2 regions of the Bacillus sp. AK128 genome follow, and region 1 is predicted to be linked to the other one. Evidence: predicted binding sites of a transcription regulator. Region 1 holds the regulator's gene; the other holds the start of a gene.

Evidence for each region. The regulator CtsR, encoded in region 1, represses protease genes until heat stress. The targets are predictions, from matches to a motif close to ATGGTCAATAAAGGTCAAACA.
Region 2: the regulator CtsR is predicted to act here: its motif matches at 1,633-1,653, upstream of clpP (ATP-dependent Clp endopeptidase proteolytic subunit ClpP).

The regions. Positions count from the first base shown of each region.
Region 1 is NZ_CP096379.1:4,601,383-4,605,815, reverse strand. Features, by position in the region: rRNA gene M1D60_RS23085 (23S ribosomal RNA) at 1-283, shown strand, start outside; rRNA gene rrf (5S ribosomal RNA) at 349-464, shown strand; gene M1D60_RS23075 (MgtC/SapB family protein) at 1,245-1,913, shown strand; gene M1D60_RS23070 (CtsR family transcriptional regulator) at 2,051-2,512, shown strand; gene M1D60_RS23065 (UvrB/UvrC motif-containing protein) at 2,545-3,096, shown strand; gene M1D60_RS23060 (protein arginine kinase) at 3,099-4,199, shown strand; gene clpC (ATP-dependent protease ATP-binding subunit ClpC) at 4,196-4,433, shown strand, end outside.
Region 2 is NZ_CP096379.1:654,142-658,574, forward strand. Features, by position in the region: gene M1D60_RS02890 (ABC transporter permease) at 1-667, shown strand, start outside; gene clpP (ATP-dependent Clp endopeptidase proteolytic subunit ClpP) at 992-1,579, opposite strand; tRNA gene M1D60_RS02900 (tRNA-Arg) at 1,850-1,925, shown strand; gene M1D60_RS02905 (sensor domain-containing diguanylate cyclase) at 2,068-3,627, shown strand; gene M1D60_RS02910 (DUF3817 domain-containing protein) at 3,649-3,978, opposite strand; gene yvfG (protein YvfG) at 4,050-4,268, opposite strand; gene rpoN (RNA polymerase factor sigma-54) at 4,387-4,433, shown strand, end outside.

The DNA of each region.
Region 1 (4,433 bases):
ATCCGTCGTGGGCGTAGGAAATTTGAGAGGAGCTGTCCTTAGTACGAGAGGACCGGGATGGACACACCGCTGGTGTACCAGTTGTTCTGCCAAGGGCATCGCTGGGTAGCTATGTGTGGACGGGATAAGTGCTGAAAGCATCTAAGCATGAAGCCCCCCTCAAGATGAGATTTCCCATTCTTTGAAGTAAGACCCCTGAAAGACGATCAGGTTGATAGGTCTGAGGTGGAAGCGTGGCGACACGTGGAGCTGACAGATACTAATAGGTCGAGGACTTAACCATATTTAAACGACATTCTTGCATACGATATTATCTAGTTTTGAGGGAATAATTTTAATCCCTTATTGTCTGGTGATGATGGCGAAGAGGATACACCCGTTCCCATTCCGAACACGGAAGTTAAGCTCTTCAGCGCCGATGGTAGTTGGGGCATTGCCCCTGTGAGAGTAGGACGTCGCCAAGCAAAGAGAAAAAGCGTAGCTATTGTAGCTGCGCTTTTTTGTTTTTTATTATAAATGACTCGCATATATGTAAAAAGAAGGTCCAGACGTTCATAAGGCTGTCATAAGTAAATAAAACTTATTGATAGTTCATAAGTAAGAAAATTAGCGCCATACAGTAATTTCTATTTTGGACAATAGCCAAAATCAGTTTTTGCGGAATTATTAAAAGAATTCGTGGAATAAAAGAAAAAATCGCGGAATTAACGTTTCTTTTCATGGAATTAACACAAAAACTGCGGAATTAGATGTATTTTTCGTGGAATTATCTAAACGTTATAGATTAGCAAGTTGTATCTCATCAGAGGTAAAACTGTAGCGCCAGTTTTAGATAGGGCATTGCCCCTGTGAGAGTAGGACGTCGCCAAGCAAAAGAGAAAAGTGTAGCAATTGTAGCTGCGCTTTTTTTGTGGTCTTTTCTAAAACGACTCTATTATCCCTGAGGAAAAAGGAGAGAATCCCGTTGATAGTCTTAAGGTTAGATCACCACACTATTCTAAACCTACTATTACAAGCATCTTGTAAACCTAGAGAATCTATTAGGATAGTTACACTTGCCCTTCATCTTAGAACACGACATTATGCCCCATTTTTCGCCACACTTTATTGAAGTAATCTACCTTTTATAGTACATAATCTACTTGCTTTAAAAAGTAAATTAACGAATCAAATTCCGCCAAAATGTCATATTAGGGCCATGTTTTCTATACGATATTTTAAACAACCAGTAGGAGGACATGGAAATGCAATTATTATTACATCATGAACTAGTTACTATAGTGGGGCGATTATTATTGGCTGTTTTATTGTGCGGAATGATCGGTCTTGAACGTGAAGTGAATCAGCATCCAGCTGGCTTTAGGACACATTTATTAGTGGGGGTGGGATCATGTCTCATGATGATTCTTTCTCTGTTTGGATTTGAATCTGTGATGGACCATGAGCATATACAGTTTGATCCGGCTCGTATTCCTTCTTATGTTATTAGTGGAATTGGATTTTTAGGAGCAGGTACTATATTAGTTAAGGATTCAACTGTACGTGGACTAACCACAGCTGCATCGATATGGGTGGTCGCAGGATTAGGGCTTATAATTGGGGCTGGTTTATATGGAGTAGCCATTATAACGACAGCCATTATCCTGATTATTTTAATAACGCTAAATAAATTTGAAAATCTTTTTTTACAAGGTAGAAGAAAAGCAACCATTGAAATAGTCTTATCCAGGGATGCTTTAGTTGATGTTATTGAATGTATTAACGGTCATATTGGGAGAATTAATAAAATTACTACCGAGGAAAGTAATAAAAATGAGATAAAAATTACGTTTGAATTAAAGGGAAGAGAGCAAATAGAGGTAATAAAGGAGCTGTATAAGATAGAAGGTGTACAAAATTTTGCTAAATTATAAGCTTATCATCATGTTTTCTTTGTTTTTTGGCTAGGATAGATGTAGGGAAAAGTGTTGTTAGTTGAAAATTATTGGTAGGCTTTATATAATATTATTAAAGTCAAAGATAGTCAAAGTCAGAAAGGGTTGGGGGTTGAGTGAGAAACATATCTGATGTTATTGAACAGTATTTAAAGCAAGTACTTGATATTAGTGGCGAAAAAGCGATTGAAATTAAGCGGAACGAAATAGCAGATAAGTTTCAATGTGTTCCTTCTCAGATTAATTATGTGATTAACACCCGTTTTACATTAGAAAGAGGATATATTGTAGAAAGTAAACGTGGTGGTGGAGGTTATATTCGCATTGTTAAAGTAGAAATTGATGACCGAACACATCTACTCGATCAAATTATTCAGCTCATAAACAAAGAGCTGACTCAAAGCAATGCTGAGGATATAATCTTAAGGCTAGTGGAAGAGGAGATTATTACCAAAAAGGAAGCAAGAATCATGTTAAGTGTTATGGATCGATCTGTTCTCTTATTAAATCTACCTCATCGTGACGAACTAAGAGCTAGATTAATGAAATCCATGTTAAGTACTTTAAAGTATAAATAAACGAGGGTCAATTTTTATGGGAGTGTGAGGAAATGGTTTGTCAGGAATGTCAGCAGAGACCTGCTACTTTGCACTTTACTAAAATAGTAAATGGTGAGAAATCAGAAATTCATATTTGTGACCATTGTGCCAAGGAGAAGGGTGATTTGTCCATGTTCTCTGAGGGTGCTGGTTTTTCATTTAATAATCTGTTAGCAGGACTTTTAAATTTTGAACATCAGCATTTTAAAAAGGATTCAACTAATGCGTTTACTCCAAAAGAGGTTATCCAGTGTGAGCGCTGTAAACTAACATTTCAGCAATTTGCGAAGGTTGGTAGGTTTGGATGCTCTCATTGTTATAAAGCGTTTCAGAATCAGCTTGATCCTGTTTTAAGGAGACTCCATAGTGGTAATACGATTCATACCGGAAAGATTCCTAAAAGGATTGGCGGGAGTATCCACATTAAAAAGCAAATTGATACATTAAGGTTAGAACTTAAGGAATTAATTGAAAGTGAAGAGTTTGAAAATGCAGCAAAATTAAGAGACCAAATTAGAGAATTAGAAGCATCACTAAGGTCGGATCAAGGGGAGGGACATTAATCATGTCACTTCAACGGTTTATAGAACAAGCAATAAGTCCATGGATGAGTCAAGATGGTCCAGATTCAGACATAGTATTAAGTAGTAGGATTAGACTTGCTAGAAATATAGAGAGGTATCCATTCCCGATTATCACTACGAATGAGGATGCCAAGGAAATTATTCAGCTGTTTGAAGAGAATTTTTTAGATAAGACATATGATGAGGTTGGAAAATTTGAATTACTAAAGATGAATGAGCTTCAACCGATTGAGAAAAGGGTATTAGTGGAGAAGCATCTAATTAGTCCGCATCTTGCTGAGGAAACCTCTTTTGGGGCCTGTCTCCTTTCAGAGAATGAAGAAATCAGTATTATGATGAATGAAGAGGATCATATACGAATTCAGTGCTTATTTCCTGGGTTACAACTAACTGAAGCACTACAAGCGGCTAATCAACTTGATGATTGGATTGAGGAGCATGTTGATTATGCATTTGATGAGAAGAGGGGCTATTTAACAAGTTGTCCAACTAATGTAGGGACTGGAATGAGGGCCTCTGTAATGATGCACCTGCCTGGTCTTGTCATCACCCAACAAATGAGCAAGATTATCCCTGCTATTAACCAACTGGGATTAGTTGTGAGAGGAATTTATGGTGAAGGTAGTGAAGCATTAGGAAATATCTTTCAGATTTCTAACCAAATCACTTTGGGGAAGACAGAGGAGGATATTGTAGAGGATCTAAAAAGTGTCGTTCATCAGCTCATTGTGCAGGAGAGATCTGCAAGAGAGGCGTTAGTGAAAACGTCAAAGATTCAATTAGAAGATCGAGTTCATCGTTCATATGGTATACTTGCTCACTCTAGAATTATAGAATCGAAGGAAGCAGCTAGATGTCTATCAGATGTTAGACTCGGGATTGATTTAGGTTTCATAAATAATGTTTCCAGTAATATACTTAATGAGTTAATGATTTTGACACAGCCTGGTTTTTTACAGCAGTACGCAGGTGGTCCTTTAAGGCCAGCTGAACGTGATATAAGAAGAGCAACCTTAATAAGAGAAAGATTAAATATGGAGAAAACTAATACATTAGAAGACGAGGGAGGCAAAACGATATGATGTTTGGACGATTTACTGAACGTGCTCAAAAGGTGTTAGCTTTGGCTCAAGAGGAAGCAGTTCGACTGGGACACAATAATATCGGAACTGAACATATATTACTTGGACTTGTCCGTGAAGGTGAAGGGATTGCAGCTAAAGCGCTTCAAGCCTTAGGGTTAAGTCCTGATAAAATTCAGCAGGAAGTAGAAACCTTGATTGGTAGAGGCCAGGATGCTTCTCAAACGATTCATT
Region 2 (4,433 bases), 770 kb from region 1:
TCAAGGAATTGCGATGAACATTACCGGTGAAAAGTCAACAAGGGTAATGGAAGTGATGATTACGAAGATTAAGCCAATTTATATGTTATTTGCAAAAGTTCTTTCTAATCTTTGTGCTGGATTAATCCAAGTCTCTATCTTCTTCCTAGCGGGCTATGTGGCTCATCTTATTGGTTGGCTTAATGTTGATCAATTTAATATATTTGGGTTTGTATTCGATTTATCGCAAATCGATGCCGGTCTCATTGTAGCTTTTATGTTTTTCTTCTCTTGCGGGTATTTAATGTATGCCTTGTGCTTTGCTGCATTAGGGTCAGTCATTTCAAGAACGGAGGACCTTGGAAGTGTAATGGGGCCCGTTATGATTCTTGTCATTGGGGCATTAATGGTTGGTATGAGGACCATGATGGATCCAACTGGCATGCTTGTCACGTTCTCCACGTATTTCCCGTTTTTCTCACCGATTGTTGCGTTTGCTAAATTTGTTATGGGGGAAATAACCATGATTCAGCTAGTTATTAGTGGAGTCATTTTACTAGCTTCCATCTTGCTAATCGCATACCTGGCATCACGTATCTATGTGAAAGGTGTAATGGTGTATGGAGAGAAGTTTAAATGGTCTCAGTTAAGTGAGCTAGTTAAAAAGGAAAAGGTTCATCAACTTTAATTGATGTGGGTTACTGCAAATTTTGCTGCATTATTAATTTAAATTTAATTAATAATTTGGTCCGTTGGTTTCCGCTGCAGGCGCTTGCTTTCCGCGGGGAGGGACGTGAGCCTCCTCGGCTTTGCCTGCGGGGTCTCACACTTCCCTCATTTCCCGCAGGAGTCAAACGCCTTCCGCTCCAACCAACTCTTGGTTGTTTACATTATTATTATATTGAAAAATCTTTTCAGAAAACAACTTATACAAAAAGAGTAGTAGACTAAATACAAACCCATTATAAAATAAGAAAAAGTGAGGATATGAATTCCTCACTTTTTCTTATCATTACTTATTATCTTTTGTTAGAACCTGGTCGACTAGACCGTATTCCATTGCCTTATCAGCTGTCATGAAGTTGTCACGCTCTGTGTCGCGCTCGATTACTTCGATTGGTTGGCCAGTACGTTCTGCTAGGATTTCGTTTAGCTTTGAACGTAGGAATAGGATACGCTTAGCAGCAATTTCGATTTCAGTTGCTTGACCTTGTGCACCACCTAATGGTTGGTGAATCATAACTTCACTGTTTGGTAACGCGAAACGCTTGCCTTTTTCACCTGCAGCAAGAAGGAATGCACCCATTGAAGCGGCCATACCGATACAGATTGTAGAAACCTTAGGCTTGATAAATTGCATCGTGTCATAGATTGCCATACCTGCAGTTATTGAACCACCAGGGCTGTTAATGTATAAAGAAATATCTTTATCAGGATCTTCAGCAGCTAAGAATAGAAGCTGAGATACGATTGAGTTTGCTACATTATCATCAATTGCAGAACCTAACATGATAATTCTGTCTTTAAGAAGACGAGAGTATATGTCGTATGCTCTTTCACCGCGATTTGTTTGTTCGATTACCGTTGGAATTAAATTCATCGTGAAATCCTCCTTTAAAATCATTCAGTAGTTTATGTATTTATCATAACTCTAAGGTCAATGAAGGTCAAACAAAAGCCCTTGTCATTATATGTATTCAAAGATGAGTCCAATCATACCCTTCACTACCATATTCAGCATAACCAATTCTCATGCTTTTCTAACCCTAGTTACATAAATTTTAACATATGTTCGACTATATCCAATATAATCCTACTTGAAAAGTAGTGATTTCTTTCATATAATAGATAAGTCACACACTAAACACATGCGCTCGTAGCTCAGTTGGATAGAGCGGTAGTTTCCGGTACTACGTCTGCCGGGGGTTCGAATCCCTCCGAGCGCGTCCAATTATGAATAAGTAACGAAAAGCATCCTATTTCTGAAATGGGATGCTTTTATTTTGTATCTGTACATATCAATTAATCTTTAAAAAAGCCGATATATTTAATACTAGCAACAAAGAATCTTCATATGGTGGGACTAGAATGAAACGAAAAATATCTCTACAAAACTTAATTCTAATTTTAATATCCTTCGCAATGCTTGGGACGAGTATTGGTGGACTGGCCTCAAGTATTATTGTAAGTAAGGGGCATCTTGAGCAAAGTTACTTACATGAAAATCAATTTTATGCAGAAAAATTAGCTGATACAACAGATTCTTTATTTAGAAATATGTTTAGAACCCTTGAGGTAGGAGCAAAGAGTGTTTCTTTACTCATGGGAAATCAAGAAACAATGGCTCTAGAAATTAATAAAATATATGACTCTACCAATTTCTTTAACTCTGTTTTTTTTGTAGATCATAACGGGGTTATCGTCTCGACAGCTCCTAATTATGGATTGCTCGGTAAACAGTTACAATCAGTTGGAGTAAAAGAAGCATTAACAAAGAAACAGTCGTTAATTTCTCAGCCGTATATAGGAGTGACAGGTAGATTAATGGTGCTTATTTCTTATCCTGTTTTTAATGATGGTGGGGAATACCTTGGATTCATTGGCTCTACCATCTATTTGGAGGAACAGAACAGTATCAAGGAGACTCTTGGTCTACATCCAGAACATATGAATGATTCCTATGTATATGTAGTCGACTCAAAAGGGAATATCATCTATCACCCTGAAAAAGAACGTATTGGAGAGAACGTTATTCAAAATAATGTGGTTAAGAAGGTCGTTAAGGGAGAGGAAGGCCAAGCGGAGGTTAAAAATACAAAAGGAATTAAGATGCTGGCAGGTTTTTCATATGTCGAGACAAGTAAGTGGGGAATAGTGAGTCAGACCCCAGCTCAGTCTGTAATGGGCCCAACATATGAATTAGCTAATAATGTGGCGAAATATACGATTCCATTTATCATTTTCATCTTTATTATTTCTTTTCTTCTATTGAAGGCCATTGTTAATCCTCTTAAACAGCTTGCCAATTATGCCAGATTCATAGCTGAGAGAAAGAATGTAAGCCAGCCTGTCATACCAGATCGATATATAGAGCTTTCTGAATTAAAAACTACCATGTTTAAGATGGTCAAAGCCCATAAAGAACAAGTGGACCTGGCAGAAAGTCAATCGATTCTTGATTCTCTTACCGGTTTATATAATCGTCGTCACTTTGACAAGGTGATGAACAAATACAAGAACTATTCTGTTTTAATTCTCGATATTGATTATTTCAAAGCGGTGAATGATGAGTTTGGTCATTTAAAGGGAGACGAGGTGTTAAAATTTTTGGCTAATCTCCTAAAAGAGGAAATAAGGGACCTAGATTTATGCTTCCGTTTAGGTGGAGAGGAATTTTTAATTCTATTGCCCGATACGGAGATTGAAGATGCACAACAAATTGCCGAACGAATTCGAGAGAAAGTAGAAAGTACGCCAAGTCCAACTGGAAAGGTAATTACGATTTCAATTGGAATAGGGAATATGCCAAAGACAGCGATCCATTACACAGAATTGTTTAATCTTGTTGACCAAGCCTTATATAAAGCAAAAAGAAATGGACGAAATCAGTCCGCTATTGCAGAGAATAACAGAAGAAGCCATCCGTAACGGAGGCTTCTTCTTTATCTATTACATATCTTTATGTTTTTTTACAAAAATAACGGGATCCTCAAGTGTTTGTAGACGCTTGTCTAAAATGAAGGTTCCAAAAGGTATGAGTGAGGCGATGACCCCACCAAGTCCAAACCAAAATGACTGGCGGTAGGCAAAAAATACATGAGCTAGGGCAAACAAGAAAAGGACAAAAAATAAACCATGAATGGCTCCGGTAATCGTAACCGCAATTGGGAAGTCGGCCATATATTTCAACGGCATCGCAATCCCTAATAAAATGAGATAAGATAAGCCTTCAATTAAACCAATAAGTCGTAAGCGTCCGACAGGATTTGTTAATGTCATAGGAACCTCCAAATGTAGTTGTACTACTATTATAGTATAGAATTAAGTTAATTAACTAGCTCATTCTTTATTTAAAACTCCTGGGACTTAATGGTAGTATAAGCCTCATCTAAATTGCGAATGCGCTGGAGTGTTTCTGAACCTTTCGTCAGCTTTTCTGTAACAAGAGTTGAAACAATCGATCGATAATAGCTATTCATGGCATCCACACGGTCATTAAACTCAGCATGCATCTCCACATGCTTTCTCAAATTCTCCGCAAAGTAATCTACTGAAAACGTATCAGACAAACTAATCCCTCCTAAATTGATTGTCAACAAGTGGAAGGTTCCACCAAATTAAACCGATTTCTGAATTTCATTCTAATATGTAGCCAAGTGATGTAAAATAAGAGTGAGGTGATGAATCGTGAAAACAGGGCTAGTACAGCAGCAAACGACTAAGCTTGCCTTAAC